One region of the Erwinia persicina genome, then DNA from elsewhere that is predicted to be linked to it. Evidence: predicted binding sites of a transcription regulator. Region 1 holds the regulator's gene; each other region holds the start of a gene.
The links. Region 1 encodes Fur, which represses iron uptake genes when iron is present. Its sites were predicted from a motif close to ATAATAATGAGAACNACTATCAA; they were not measured.
Positions count from the first base shown of each region.

Region 2: a site for Fur is predicted at 2,055-2,077, ahead of K6L24_RS05995 (Nramp family divalent metal transporter). Genes of this name have one in related genera too.
Region 3: a site for Fur is predicted at 3,537-3,559, ahead of efeU (iron uptake transporter permease EfeU). Genes of this name have one in related genera too.

Region 1 is NZ_CP082141.1:3,320,583-3,325,809, forward strand. It holds gene seqA (replication initiation negative regulator SeqA) at 1-405, opposite strand, end outside; gene ybfF (esterase) at 668-1,432, shown strand; gene ybfE (LexA regulated protein) at 1,728-2,009, shown strand; gene fldA (flavodoxin FldA) at 2,151-2,681, shown strand; gene fur (ferric iron uptake transcriptional regulator) at 3,076-3,519, shown strand; gene K6L24_RS15265 (beta-N-acetylhexosaminidase) at 3,577-5,227, opposite strand, start outside.
Region 2 is NZ_CP082141.1:1,317,507-1,322,733, reverse strand. It holds gene K6L24_RS06005 (aldo/keto reductase) at 1-167, shown strand, start outside; gene K6L24_RS06000 (DUF2502 domain-containing protein) at 348-725, shown strand; gene K6L24_RS05995 (Nramp family divalent metal transporter) at 775-2,013, opposite strand; gene K6L24_RS05990 (NupC/NupG family nucleoside CNT transporter) at 2,453-3,637, shown strand; tRNA gene K6L24_RS05985 (tRNA-Ala) at 3,855-3,930, opposite strand; tRNA gene K6L24_RS05980 (tRNA-Ala) at 3,981-4,056, opposite strand; gene K6L24_RS05975 (formate/nitrite transporter family protein) at 4,406-5,194, shown strand.
Region 3 is NZ_CP082141.1:2,029,524-2,034,750, reverse strand. It holds gene efeB (iron uptake transporter deferrochelatase/peroxidase subunit) at 177-1,460, opposite strand; gene efeO (iron uptake system protein EfeO) at 1,467-2,594, opposite strand; gene efeU (iron uptake transporter permease EfeU) at 2,652-3,485, opposite strand; gene putP (sodium/proline symporter PutP) at 3,724-5,208, opposite strand.

The DNA of each region.
Region 1 (5,227 bases):
CTTCGTATGGGTGCCATTTTCTACCAACGTTTGCTGGTTACCCGCGAAGTAGACGCGGGTTCGACCCTGCAGCGATTCAGTCGCTGCACCAAACGCTTTGGCATCCAGACTGTATAAAGTTGACAGGATCAGCATGAAACGATTTACCGCCCGCTTCTGCTCGGCATACTCGTCCGAAAGCAACAGCTCACGCACCGCGCGAACGCGATCCTGCGGCCGGGACTCCGTTTTAATGCCACCCGCAACAGGCTCTTTTGCCATCGCAGAGGCGGACACCGCTGACATGGTCTGACCGGCGGTGAATTTCAGCATCCGGCGCAAAATATCTGATGCACTTTCACCAATATGCTGAGTGTGGCTGGCAATATAGCGGTATAGCTCTTCGTCGACTTCGATCGTTTTCATCTTTATCCAGTACGGTTAGTGCTTGTATCAGAACCCGGTTACTCAGGGACGAAGACTCTCGTCACCCTCACGGCGTTTAGCCTGCCCAGTTCTAACATCAGGATTATAAAGTTAAATCCTGCCGGGGTGTAGCGCCATGCCCTTTTCAGGGCAAAAGTCGGAATATGCCGCAAAAAGATCATCTCCGTGATTCGCACCAGCGGCAGAAATTGTGGGATCCATGATACCCTAAGCCCTCGTGCCAACTGTAAGAACTTTCGCTATGAATTTGAATTTCCGCCTGCAATCTGAACAATCTGCGACTCATGGACTGCCTCTGGTGTTGATCCACGGCCTGTTCGGCAGCCTGGACAACCTGGGCGTACTGGCCCGGGGATTAAAAGACGATCGTCGTCTGATTCAACTCGATGTGCGCAATCACGGCTTGTCTTCGCGTGCGCCTGAGATGGATTATCCCCTGATGGCTCAGGACATCCTGGAAACGCTTGACGACTTGCAGGTCGATCGCTTTAGTGTGATCGGACATTCAATGGGCGGGAAGATCGCTATGGCGTTGACCGCGCTGGCCCCCGATCGGGTAGAGAGTATCGTGGTGATTGATATTGCGCCAGTGGCTTACACCACCCGTCACCACGATGACATCTTCACAGCCCTGAACGCCGTGACAAATGCGGCTATCACCTCACGGAGTGAAGCAGCATCGCTGATGCGGCAGTCGATTGACGAAGAAGGCGTGATTCAGTTTCTGCTCAAATCATTTCATGATGGTGAGTGGCGCTTCAACGTTCCCGTGCTGTTGTCCTGTTATGACGACATTATTGGCTGGCAGTCGCTACCGGCCTGGCCGCACCCGGTGCTTTTCATTCGCGGAGACCGCTCACCGTATCTGGCAGACGAATATCGTGATGCGCTAATGTCACAGTTCCCGCAGGCCCGTGCACATGTAATAAGCGGTGCCGGGCACTGGGTACATGCCGAAAAGCCCGATGCGGTGTTACGTGCTATTCGTCGTTTTTTTGCGTTGTAAAAAAATTATTTGCTCCGGTTATCATAACCAAAATCATGCGTGTTGCTGCAGGGCGGCAAGACGTTCGGTCAAGGGTGTGAGCAGAAATCACTCAGTGGCCGGGAACAGGCCCAGGAAGGGCCGGATTAAGGACGCCATCATCCCCCCGACCGCTTGAAGAATGAAGGGGATAAATGATTGTCGTCACCACTTTCACTGGGGTATGATGGCGCGCTAAAATTTTGCCGCTGCTGAACCCTCAGACGGCATATCGGCCAATTCATCAGTCATCCAGCCTTTCAGTACGACGATTCCTATGGCAAAAGAGAATACGGACCGCACAACGATCGATCTGTTTGCAGATGAACGTCGTCCGGGACGACCCAAGACCAATCCGCTGACGCGTGATGAGCAGTTGCGTATCAACAAACGTAATCAGCTCAAGCGTGATAAAGTGCGCGGCCTGAAACGTGTTGAGCTGAAAATGAACAGCGACGCGGTGGATGTCCTGAATCAGCTGGCTTTCGAGCGTAATATGAGCCGAAGTGAGCTGATTGAAGAGATGCTGCTGGCACAGCTGCAAAGCCATCAGCCCTGATTCTTTCGGGGGGTGAGCACTCAGCGACAAAACCAGCAGTATTACTCATTTATCCGCTTACGGCGGTCTGTTATCATTAACGATATCTGCTAAAAAATCAGCAGTCACCATATCATTAAGATTCAAGAGGTTATTAAGCTCATGGCACTCGTCGGCATTTTCTTTGGTAGCGATACAGGCAATACCGAAAACATTGCAAAAATGATCCAGAAGCAACTGGGGAAAGATGTTGCAGAAGTTCGTGATATTGCTAAAAGCAGCAAAGAAGACCTTGAAGCCTTTGATATTCTGCTGCTGGGCATCCCGACCTGGTACTACGGTGAAGCACAGTGTGACTGGGATGACTTCTTCCCGACGCTGGAAGAGATCGACTTCAACGGTAAACTCGTGGCCCTGTTCGGCTGTGGCGATCAGGAAGATTACTCGGAGTACTTCTGTGATGCGATGGGCACTATCCGTGACATCATTGAGCCGAACGGTGCCGTCATTGTTGGCCACTGGCCGAGTGAAGGCTATCACTTCGAAGCCTCTAAAGGCATGGCAGATGACACCCACTTCCTTGGCCTGGCCATTGATGAAGACCGTCAGCCGGAGCTCACCAACGAGCGTGTTGAGCAGTGGGTAAAACAAATTTCAGATGAACTTCAGCTGCAAGACATTATCGAAGCATAGCTATAACAGCTTGATGTGGGAGGTATCTCACATCAAGTGAGTGGTTTTTCCTATAGAAGTAATAGATACATATTTGTAACTTTCATCTGCAAAACTGTACAATAACCCCATCGGTTACCCGCTTTCTCAGCGCAAGCCCCATTATTGAGGACGTGAGTCGCCCTAAGGGCGATGAGATGAGGCAGATCGAGATGTTAAACCAACATAATCCGGGCGCGCGCTTCCCTGGATGTAACGACACTTATCCTTACATCCCTTGCGGTTTCAGGCATCCCTTTTGGTTTTCATTTCGAATTATCAGTTCTATACTGAAACGCACTCATTTTTAGCGCCGACCGATGTTCAGGGCTTTTCAGCCACTAAGTGACTCGCAAAGTAACAGGACAATATCCGCATGACTGACAATAACACCGCATTAAAGAAGGCCGGCCTGAAAGTCACGCTTCCCCGACTGAAAATTCTGGAAGTGCTTCAGGAACCAGAGGGCCATCACGTCAGTGCGGAAGACTTGTACAAACGCCTGATTGATATGGGCGAAGAAATTGGTCTGGCTACGGTTTACCGTGTCCTGAACCAGTTCGATGACGCGGGGATCGTTACCCGCCACAACTTTGAAGGCGGTAAATCCGTTTTCGAACTGACCCAACAGCACCACCACGATCACCTGATCTGCCTGGACTGCGGTAAAGTCATTGAGTTTAGAGACGAATATATTGAGGAGCGTCAGCGTGAAATCGCTACGCGTCATGGTATTAAACTGAGCAACCACAGCCTGTATCTTTATGGCCACTGTTCGCTGGGTGATTGCCGTGAAGACGAGACTCTGCACGATAAGTAATCTGATCGACTGAATGCAAAAACCGATGGCCCTGCCATCGGTTTTTTTATGCCTGTCTTACAATGATTCCTGTCGGCTGAAGCGCTGCCCATCCGGGCTTACCGCTCTAATCTGCACGTCTCCGGTTACCGTTGGTAGGTTTTGTCTGTCGTAATACTGCCAGCGCTTTCCGCCGTCGGTGCTGAACTGCATCTCTAAACCAGGGAAGGCCGTGTTAGCTTCAAGTTTGCCAGCCACAATGCGTGCGCCTGGCACCGGTAAACGATAGCTGATGCCATGCTTATCGAGTTTAGCCAGCTCTCGCTGACCAAGAATATTGGCGAATCGCTGCCAGTCATCGTGTAAAGCACGCTGGTCAATCCATTGCGTTTCACCGCCCCGATACTCTTTGCCAGCTTGATAATCCTGCTCCCAAGCCGCACGATGCCAGGAGCGCTCTGCTGCAGAGAACATACGCGGGTAGATCATAGACTCCATCTGGTCATCAGTGCGTACAGTCTCACTCCACAACTGTGCCGACATACCGGTTGCACCAGGCCATGGTTTGTCAGATTTCGCATTGAAGAACTGACCGTCACGATCAACAGAAGTTTCTGCATTTTGTGGCATATTATCCGGCGCAAAACTGAACATTTTACGTTCATCATTATAACGAGTGCCCCAGTAATAGCCCCTTTCGAGTGGATTCACCTCAGACGGGAAATCCATATAGAGATAGTCTGGGTTTGAAACAATCACCTGATAGCCTTTGTTCGCCCAGTCATTCACCGTGTCGAAGCCACCCCAGTAAAGCGTATCCCAAAAATTTACCGCAACTTCAGGCGTAGCGAACGCATGGGCATCCTGGGCATTTTTCAAACCATCCTGCCAGGCCTGCATTCGCTCAATACCGTGTTTTTTGACTAATTCACTGACCTTCAAAGCAAAATAGCTCGGAAGATGCCCCAGATCGCTGACCTTACCTGATGCAATCATGGCCTGACAAACCTGGGACTTCGCCCACGGCTGATCTTCCCTGCTGAGATCAAGCTGACCTTTACCCGCCTCAGGGTGTTTGATATCGGTATAGCCAACACCAAGACGAATATTTTTTGCTTCATCCCCCCCAAAGTGCCAGCTACGCAGTGGCTGCCCGGCTTCGCGGTGCATAAGCTGAATTTCACTGATGACCTTATTAGCAAAATGCAGTGAGGAAGTCAGGCATGGGTTCAGATAGCTGGTCCGGTCATAAAGTTGTACCGACGTAGTATTGGAGTTATCTCCTGGATCGACCAGACGGTACTCTGACGCTTCTTTTGCACGGCCAGCGTTCATCAGGTGCTGATAACGCGCTTCCATGGCGATCACGGCAGCGCGGGCATGGGCAGGCATATCGACTTCTGGCAATACCTGGATACCGCGTGCTTCAGCAAATTTCACAATCTCAATGTAGTCGTCACGGCTGAAGTAGCCACTTCCGTTATTATCGCTGAACGGCCCTGAGCCTAACTGCGGTAACAGACAACGCTGTTCTTTGAGGTCGTGACAGCGTCGGCTACCCACTTCAGTCAGCTCTGGCAGGCCAGGAATTTCAATACGCCAGCCTTCATCATCCGTGAGATGGAAGTGGAAGACGTTAATTTTCCAGGCGGACATCTGGTCAAGCATCCTCAGGATGGCCGTTTTACTGTGAAAGTTTCGGCCCACATCAAGGAAGATGCCGCGGTAG
Region 2 (5,227 bases), 2.0 Mb from region 1:
AAAAGCTGTCACAAATGGCGCTGGCCTGGGTACTGCGCGGCGACCGCGTTACCTCGGTGCTTATCGGTGCCAGCAAAACCAGCCAGATCGATGACGCCGTGCAGATGCTGGGCAACCGCGACTTTACTGCGGATGAACTGGCAGAGATTGAAGCCATTCTCGATTGATATTGACCAGCAATCCTCTCCGGGCCGGTCAGAAACGATCGGCTCTGTTATTCCCCTTCCAGAAAAATCCCAAATCCGCCTGTTCCGCACATTTTCAGAGTTCCCCAGGCGTAACGTTGATGAACTGTTTATATTGTGCTTCTACGGTGGCGCAGTCAGGCCGCTGATAAAGGAGATAATATGAAACGCTTATTGCTTATTGCCGCTTTGCTGGCAAGTTTATCCCCGCTGGCGGTACACACAGCTTACGCCGACAGCGCACGCATCACTCTGGCTCCCGGTATTACACTGCATTTAGGCGATCGTGACGATCGGGGACGTTACTGGGACGGTGGCCGCTGGCGCGACAACCACTGGTGGCGTAATAACTACCGCTACGATGAAGGGCGATGGTGGCGACACGAGCAGTGGCGACGTCATCAGGAGATGCGTCGTCATCATCAGTGGGAAAAGGAGCGTCGCTGGCGCGACCACGATCGCCGGCGCGAATGGCGTCATCATGAAAATGAACGCCGTCATTATGAACGCGACCGACGCGATCGTCACGACCGCTGGTAATTTTTCAGGGCGACCCGTAACCGGGTCGCCCTGTTATTTTATGACAGGGTCAGAGGTTCATTGCCATGGCCACCAGCAGGTAGCCGTTTAATACCACCACCACGGCCACAATCACCCAGCCAATACTCTGCATCAGTCGTGAGTTCACCATATCGCCCATCAGCTCACGATTGCCGGTGAAGGCCAGCAGCGGCACCAGCGCCAGAGCAATACCGAAGCTTAACAGGACCTGGCTCATCACCAGAATACGCGTCGGTTCCCAGCCCGCCATAATCACAATAAAGGACGGCAGCATGGTGACCACGCGACGTACCAGCAGCGGGATATGGAAGCGGATAAAGCCCTGCATTACCACCTGACCGGCCATCGTCCCTACTACGGTTGAGGAGAGCCCGGCCGCCAGCAGACTGAGACCAAACACCACGGCGGCCGCTTTACCCAGCAGGGGATCCAGCGTCAGATAGGCCTGGTCGAGGTCGGCAATGCCGCTGTGGCCGCTGAAGTGAAACGCGGCTGCCGCGGTCGCCATCATCGCCAGATTAACAAAACCGGCAATGGTCATGGCAATGGCCACATCCAGCTTGGTAGAGGAGTAGCGCTGTGCACGCGTGCCCCCCTCGTCTTTTTGCGTCAGGGACGAGTGAAGATAGATGACATGCGGCATGATCGTCGCCCCGAGTACGCCCGCCGCCAGCAGCACGGCATCCGCCGTTGGCAGGGAAGGCACCGCCATACCGTGCATCAGGTCGATAATTTTAGGCTGTGAGAAGAACAACTCAATGACATAGGCGGCCGCCACGAACAGCAGCAATCCGCCAATGATAAATTCCAGCGGCTTCTGCCCGCGGCTCTGCAGCATCAGGATCAGGAAAGTGGCCACCCCGGTGAGCATGGCGCCCTGCAGCAGACTGACGCCAAACACCAGCTTGAAGCCAATGGCCGCGCCGATAAATTCCGCCAGGTCGGTGGCCATGGCAATAATTTCCGCCTGCACCCAGTAAAACCAGACAGCCGGGCGTGGAAAGCGGTCGCGAATATGCTCGGCAAGGTTTTTGCCGGTGGCGATACCCAGTTTTGCCGACATCAGCTGGATGACCATCGCCATCACGTTGGCCCACACGACCACCCACAGCAAGGTATAGCCGTAGGAGGCTCCGGCCTGGATATTAGTGGCAAAGTTTCCGGGATCGATGTAGCCAATGGCCGCGATAAAGGCGGGCCCCATCAAGGCAAACTTGATTTTACGATTACTGCGAATGTTCTGCTCCGCAGTGCGGCTTCCGAACATAGTGTTTACCCCTGAAACGATGACCTGACTGTCTATGCTGCCTTTCATTGATAACGATTATCAAGTGCATAGGGAACGGTTGTTTTTATCGCTGTGATAGCCAGCGCTATAAGGTATAGCCATGGCTATACTTCAAAATAAACTACGGTAAACTCAAAAAATGAGCAACCTTTTTTACTGTAGGTTATTCGGAAATCACTTACCAGCTAAAGGGTTATTTTTTAATCAAACAGCGCTTGTCAGCGCGCGTTAAATCGGGGATAACGTGCCTGAATATGAGGTAAGTCGTTAAGTTTTGGTGAAAACATGTGACGGGTCATGCTTTTCTGCAATCTGATGCAATAGGGAATTGTTATATTGCGGCTTAGATCTCGTTTTTCCCGTTCTTGTTACATAGAATGTGCAACGAAATATAACAGCCCTCAAATTTGGAGCAAACATGTCCCGCATTCTGCACTTTGCTTTGGCACTGGCGGTAGTCGCCCTGCTGGCCCTGTTGGTCAGCCGCGATCGTAAGAACATCCGTGTGCGTTTTGTCATACAGCTTTTAGTCATTGAAGTTCTGCTGGCCTGGTTCTTCCTGACCTCGGAAGCTGGCCTGGGTTTCGTCAAAGGCTTCTCAGATCTGTTCGAACTCCTACTGAAGTATGCGGCGCAAGGGACTAACTTCGTCTTCGGTAATATGAGCGATAAAGGCCTGGCATTTTTCTGGCTTAACGTCCTCTGCCCTATCGTCTTTATCTCGGCGCTGATCGGTATTCTGCAGCACTTCCGCATTCTGCCAATCATTATCCGTGCTATCGGTACCGTGCTGTCGAAAATCAACGGCATGGGGAAGCTGGAATCTTTCAACGCAGTAAGTTCACTGATTTTGGGACAGTCAGAGAACTTTATTGCCTATAAAGATATTCTCGGCAAGATGTCAGAGCGCCGGATGTACACCATGGCAGCCACCGCTATGTCGACTGTTTCTATGTCGATCGTCGGGGCGTATATGACCATGTTGCAGCCAAAGTACGTCGTGGCCGCACTGGTGCTGAATATGTTCAGTACCTTTATCGTGCTGTCGCTGATTAACCCGTACCGCGTGGACAGCGAAGAAGACCTGAAGCTGGGTAACACCCATGAGGGTCAGAGCTTCTTTGAAATGCTGGGTGAATACATCCTCGCCGGCTTCAAAGTGGCCGTCATTGTCGCCGCAATGCTGATCGGCTTTATCGCGCTGATCTCGGCCATCAACGCCCTGTTTGATACTATTTTCGGTATCAGTTTCCAGGGCATTCTGGGGTATGTGTTCTACCCGTTCGCCTGGATTATGGGTGTACCGAGCCATGAAGCCCTGCAGGTTGCCAGTATCATGGCCACCAAGCTGGTGTCTAACGAGTTCGTGGCGATGATGGATCTGCAGAAAATTGCCGGTACGCTGTCTCCGCGTGGTGAAGGCATCCTCTCCGTGTTCCTCGTCTCATTCGCTAACTTCTCGTCTATCGGTATCGTCGCCGGGGCCATTAAGGGCCTGAATGAGGAACAGGGTAACGTCGTGTCGCGCTTCGGCCTGAAGCTGCTGTACGGTTCTACCCTGGTGAGCGTGCTGTCGGCATCAATTGCCGGTCTGGTACTGTAATCACCTGGCGGGGCCGCTGGCCCCGCTTTCTTTTCTCCCCAATCTTCTTCCCCTCCCTGCAAGCCCTTCGCGCCTCCATCGCCATACAGACGCTTAAATACAGCCTGAGAGTGCACCTCAGCGACCAGTCGCTGAAAAATATCCGTAGGGGTAAAACAGAAACGAAAAAAAATCCGCCTGAGCAGATTATGAGGAAGAAAAAAGCGTTTTCAGAATTTGGTGGAGATAAGCGGGATCGAACCGCTGACCTCTTGCATGCCATGCAAGCGCTCTCCCAGCTGAGCTATACCCCCACATCTTAATTCTCAGTTTCCCGGTGCCACCTTGTCTTCTGGTAAAGAGTTGGTGGAGATAAGCGGGATCGAACCGCTGACCTCTTGCATGCCATGCAAGCGCTCTCCCAGCTGAGCTATACCCCCAAACCGGAAAACTGTGTCGTGTTGACGGCGGGGATGATATGAAACGGTGGAGGTGGTGTCAACGCTAAAATAACAATCTGAGATCGATCGCTGAAAAAGCCGTCAATGCAGGGCTAAAAGCGTTAACTCCCTGTTTTTCACCCCCCTTTCCGCCACTGCCGTTTCCGCGATGCCGTTCTGTTAATGACGCGTTAATAACAAGGTTAAAAGCTACTTGTTTTTGTTAATCGAGCATGCAAAACTGCGCCCGATTTTGATGCCACGCCCTGCTCTGCGCTGGATGGAAGCCTTTTTTAGCGGACAGCGGAATCTGGCGCCCTTTCCCGTTATTTATTTCACCAGAGCGAATATGTCTTTGCACACACCAAAAGAGATCTCAGCTGTCGCGGTTCAGGCAGGCGTGATCAAAAGCCGTACACCGGTATCTTCTCTGCTTATTCTTGGTTTTCTGGCCGGTGCATTTATCGCATTTGGCTTTCTTCTCTATATTCACGTGGTTAACCAGCTGCCGGCAGACTGGGGATCATTTGGCATCCTGCTGGGCGCTGCGGTATTCCCGGTAGGGATTATCCTTACTGTGCTCGCCGGGGGGGAATTACTGACTGGTAATATGATGCTGCTCCCGGTGGCATGGTTTGCTCGCCAAATCAGCGCACTCAGCGTAATACGTAACTGGTTCTGGGTGACCCTGGCGAACTTTATTGGCAGCATCACCATCGCGTGGTTCTTTGGTCATATGTTAGGAATGACCGAAGGTGACTATCTGAAGAAGACCGTCGCCATTGCCAGCGCAAAAGTGAATGCGGATTTCCTTCATGCCTTTATTTCTGGTATTGGCTGCAACTGGCTGGTCTGTCTGGCGACCTGGATGGCGTTCGCCAGTAAAGATGTGGTTGGCAAAATTTTCGGCATGTGGTTCCCCATCATGGCTTTCGTTGCCATTGGCTTCCAGCACGTGGTCGCCAATATGTTTATCGTTCCAGCCGCCATTTTTGCCGGCTACCTGAGCTGGAGTGAATATCTGCCAAACTTTGTGGCGGTGTTTCTTGGTAATGCCGTGGGCGGCGCGATTTTCGTTGGTCTGGCCTATTTTGTCGCCTTCCGCGCCCCCCTGTCAGAAAGCCCGGCTTCACGCTAACGTCACGCTTACCGACAGTTGTCAGGGATATTT
Region 3 (5,227 bases), 1.3 Mb from region 1:
TACAATCACATTAAAATGATTTAAATCAATGCGTTAAAATCTATTGATTATTAAAACGGGTGGTTAAAAAACGAGCAAACGTAGTGCATTTAAGCCACTGCCGTTTATTGATGATGGCCACCGAACGGGCAGGCCAGAGGAAGGTTAGCGGATTAAGAACAATCCGCTAAATAAGATCAGGCTTCAAGCAATCCCTGGGCCAGGAAGTGCTGTGCATTCGGTACGCCAGGTAGCACAAAGAAATAACCACCGCCAATCGGCTTTATATATTCTTCCAGCGCTTCGCCGTTAAGACGTTTCTGCACGGTGAGAAAACCTTTCTCCAAATCGTGCTGGTAACAGACAAACAGCAGCCCCATTTCCAGTTGTCCGGCATTAGACACCCCCAGTGAGTAGCTGTACCCCCGGCGCAACATCAGGCTGCTTTGTGTTTCCGGCGTGCGTGGGTTCGCCAGACGGATATGGGCATCCATGGGAATGACGTCGCCGTCGGGATCGCGGGCATAGTCCGGGACATCGTGCTCATGATGCATGCCCAGCGGCGCACCGCTGTGTTTTTCACGGCCAAATATTGTCTGCTGCTCACGCAGCGGCGTGCGATCCCAGAACTCGACGTGGAACTGAATGATGCGCGTCGCCTGATAGCTGCCGCCCACCGCCCATGCCGGTTCGCCCTGCTCCCTGCTGACCCACAGGATGTTGTCCATCAGGTGACCATCGGTACTGTCCGGATTAGCCGTGCCGTCCTTAAAGCCCAACAGATTGATCGGCGTTTCTTTGCCCCGACTGCGTGCAGCATGGTCAGAGATAAAGCCTTCCCGCCGCCAGCGCACACTGAGCAGATCCGGTGAATGCTTGATAATGTCGCGCAGCGCGTGGATCACCGTGTCATTGGTGTTGGCGCAGATCTGCAGCAGCAAATCGCCGTGACACAGGCTGGCATCCAGCGAATCGTTAGGAAAGCGTGTCATCCTTTGCAGCTTCAGCGGCTTAAGGGCGGCCAGACCGAAACGTTCGTCAAACAGTGAGCTTCCCACCGATACGGTAATTGTCAGATTATCCGGGTAAATATCATCGCCCAGAATGCCTGAATCCATCGGCGGCAGCTGCGGATTGGTCACCTGCGGGGCTTTACCGCCGGTGGTCAGAAACGCAATGCGGTCGGTTAACAGCGTAAACAGCCGCACCAGATCGGCTTTGTCACTGGCCAGCACATCAAAGGCGACCAGCATCATTGCCGCCTGCTGCGGGGTGGTGATCCCCGCCTGGTGCGCGCCATAAAATGGCTGACGCTCCTGGCGGGCCCCCGGAGACAGGGTGCCCGGGGAAGAAGTTTTCTCATCGACCGCTGCATGAGCCGGGCATCCGCCCGCCAGCGCAAGGGCACCGCTGAGGATGCCCATCCCTTTCAGTAAACGACGGCGTGACGTCAGTGCCACGTCATCAACAGGTTTTGCCATTTGTGCTTAATCCAGACCCAGCGTGCCGCGCAGCAGCGCCAGATCTTCGGCTAATGCCGTGATCGGACCCTTTAGTGCCGTACGGTCAGCATCGGTTAATTTATCGTAAGACTCATAGCCATCTTTGGTACGGTATTTCGCCAGAATGGTATCCACCTTTTTGAAGTTACCGTCCACTTTCGCCAGCAGCTGTGGATTGGCTTTCTGCACCAGCGGACGCAGCAGATTAACAATTTTCTGCGCGCCATCAACGTTGGCCTGGAAATCCCACAGGTCAGTGCGGCTGTAGCGGTCTTCCTCACCCGAGATCTTACTGGACGCGACTTCCTCAATCAGACCGGCAGCACCGCCCACCACTTTACCCGGCGGGAACGCCAGCTCGCTGATACGGGTTTGCAGATCCAGCACATTTTTGTACAGCTGGTCAGCAAACTTATCCAGACCTTGAGTGGTGTTATCAGCAAACAGCACTTTTTCTAAGCGGTGGAAACCGGTGAAATTAGGATCTTCGGCTTTCTTCTCAAAATCATCCTCACGGGCATCAATCGCGCCATCCAGGTCGGAGAACAGCTCGGCAATCGGTTCGATACGCTCATAGTGCTGACGGGTCGGGGCAAACAGGGCTTTGGCCTTCTGCAGATCGCCCGCTTTTACCGCATCGGTAAAGGCTTTCGTTCCGGCAACCAGTTGCTCCACTTCTTTAGTGACATACAGCTTATAATCGGCAATCGGCCCCACCAGTTGTAAGACATCCGGCTTGCCGTCATTGACCTTACTGCCGCTGGCTTTGACAATCAGCTTGCCTTTCGGATTACTCAGCAGACCACAGGTCATGTCGTATTCACCCGCTTCCAGGTTTGCCGTCATCTTCTGCGTAAAGCCCGGCGCGATATTTTCACGCTCTTCCACCACCATCACCCCTTTCAGGATCTCCCACTCAAGCCCTTTCTGGCTGTTGTTTTTGATGATGAACTGCGTTTTTCCCGCATCAACCGTCAGGGACATGGGTTCACACTGTTTGTCGTTCACGCTGACATTCACCTGCGGAATATCCGCAGCCAGTGCAGCGCCCGACGAGGTCAGCGCCGCCAGCAGGGCAACATTCAGGGCCTGACGGCGAAAATGAGTGGTCATAGGGTCTTCCCAGTCTAAGTGTTATAAGCGGCAGGTCGGTGACCTGTCCGGCCAGATTCAGCGCGTGATGCGCGCAGAGGGTGCAACCGTTCGCGCAGGCATCATAAACAGCAGCAGCGCGGGAACGAGATAGATAAACCAGACGGCCACTTCGCTCACGCTTGGGGCTTCCTGATAGCCCAGCAGTCCTTCCAGCAGGGTGCCGAAGACGCTGTGCGTTGTCAGGGTCTGGCTGAAATCAAACGCCACCGCCTGAAAATGATTCCACAGGCCGGCCTCATGGAAGGCGCGTATTGCCCCCGCAGCCAGCCCGGCGGCGACAAAAATGATAAACAGGCTGGTCCATTTAAAGAAGCTGGCGAGGTTCAGGCGCACGCCGCCCCAGTAAATCAGCATGCCCAGTACCACCGCCGTGGCGAGACCCAGCATCGCGCCCAGCGGCGGCGCATAGCCCACGTCCTGTTGAAAGGCCGCCAGCAGAAAGAATACGGATTCCAGGCCTTCGCGCGCGACGGCGAGGAATACCATCATCACCAGCGCCCAGCCGCTGCTGTTGCCCTTCTGTAACGCGCTGTCGACGGCATCTTCGAGTTGGGCTTTGACGTTACGCGACACTTTGCGCATCCAGAATACCATCCAGGTCAGGATCACCACGGCAATGACGGCCACCAGCCCTTCAAACAGCTCCTGCTGTTTCTGCGGGAATTCACCGGTGGTTTCATTGATAAACCAGCCGAGAGCAAGGCACAGGGCAGCCGCCACAAACACGCCCGCCCACATGGCAGGAAACCACTGGCTTCGCTGCGTCCGCTTCAGATAGCTGGCAATCAGGCTGACAATCAGCGCCGCCTCCAGCCCTTCACGTAACATAATCAGAAACGGGACAAACATGCCTGACACCTCAAATGTGAAATCCGGTCAAATTCAGTAAAGATAAGTAAAATAAGAACGATATCGATTATCATTATCGGCTAAGGAAATACAAGATGGCGCGGGCTTATTTTCGCGTTTTGCGGGGGGTAAAATTTAAGCAAATGTAACGCTAACGGCAGGAAGGGAGCGGAAAACAGCAGAAGAAGTGCGGGAAAGATCCGCTGGCGCCTGGCGGTACCAGCGGACAGAGAAGCCGTTAGTCGGCCTGGTATTCCGCTTCAGCGGCATCAAAACGCTGCTGCGCGGCGGCCGATGGCGCTTTACCGAACAGGCTGAATACCACAATGGCAATGCTGGCGAAGAGGAAGCCCGGGATGATCTCGTAGAGATCCAGCCAGCCCCACTGCTTCCAGACCAGCACCGTCACGGCACCCACGATCATACCTGCCAGTGCCCCGTTGCGCGTCATGCGCTTCCACACCAGTGAGAGCAAGACCACAGGGCCAAATGCCGCACCGAAACCGGCCCAGGCGTAGCTCACCAGACCCAGCACGCGGTTATCCGGATTCGCCGCCAGACCGATGGCGATGGCGGCCACCAGCAGCACCATCATGCGCCCTACCCACACCAGTTCGCGCTGGCTGGCCCCTTTGCGCAGGAAGTTCTTATACAGATCTTCTGTCAGCGCGCTGGAGCACACCAGCAGCTGGCAGCTCAGGGTGGACATCACCGCGGCCAGAATGGCCGACAGCAACACACCAGCAATCCACGGGTTAAACAGAATGCGGGTCAGCTCAATAAAGATACGCTCGCCGTTCTGTGACACCTCACCCGCCTGTTCCGGATGGTTCTGGAAATAGGCGATACCAAAGAAGCCTACCGCCACGGCACCAGCCAGACACAGGATCATCCAGATCATGCCGATACGACGTGCGGTACGAATTGAGCGGTGAGAGTCTGCCGCCATAAAGCGCGCCAGAATATGCGGCTGACCGAAATAGCCCAGCCCCCAGCCCAGCAGGGAAATAATGGCCACAAAGTTGAGGTTTTTCAGCATATCAACGTTCTCAATGCTTTTCGCTCTGATGACGGCCATCGCATCATCCAGGCCACCGACGGCCAGAATAACCATCACCGGCGTCAGGATCAGGGCGAAAATCATCAGCGTCGCCTGCACCGTATCGGTCCAGCTGACTGCCAGGAAACCGCCAACAAAGGTATAGACGATGGTAGCCGCCGCACCGGCCCACAGGGCGGTTTCATAGCTCATCCCGAAGGTGCTTTCGAACAGACGGGCACCGGCCACCACACCGGAGGCACAGTAGATAGTGAAGAACACCAGGATCACCAGCGCAGAGATCACCCGCAGCAGTTTGCTGGTGTCCTCAAAGCGGCTGGAGAAATAGTCCGGCAGCGTCAGGGCATTGTCGTGATGCTCGGTCTGCACGCGCAAACGGCCCGCGACAATTTTCCAGTTCAGGTAGGCTCCCAGGGTCAGGCCGATGGCAATCCAGCTTTCGGAGATACCGGAGAGGAAGATGGCACCGGGCAGGCCCATCAGCAGCCAGCCGCTCATATCCGAGGCTCCCGCGGAGAGCGCGGTAACAAAACTCCCCAGACTGCGGCCCCCCAGAATATAGTCGTCAAAGTTTTTCGTTGAACGGTAAGCGATGAAACCAATCAACACCATGCCGAGAATGTAAATACAGAATGTCACCATCATTGGCGTACTTAGAGTCATTCAGGTTCTCCACTTATTA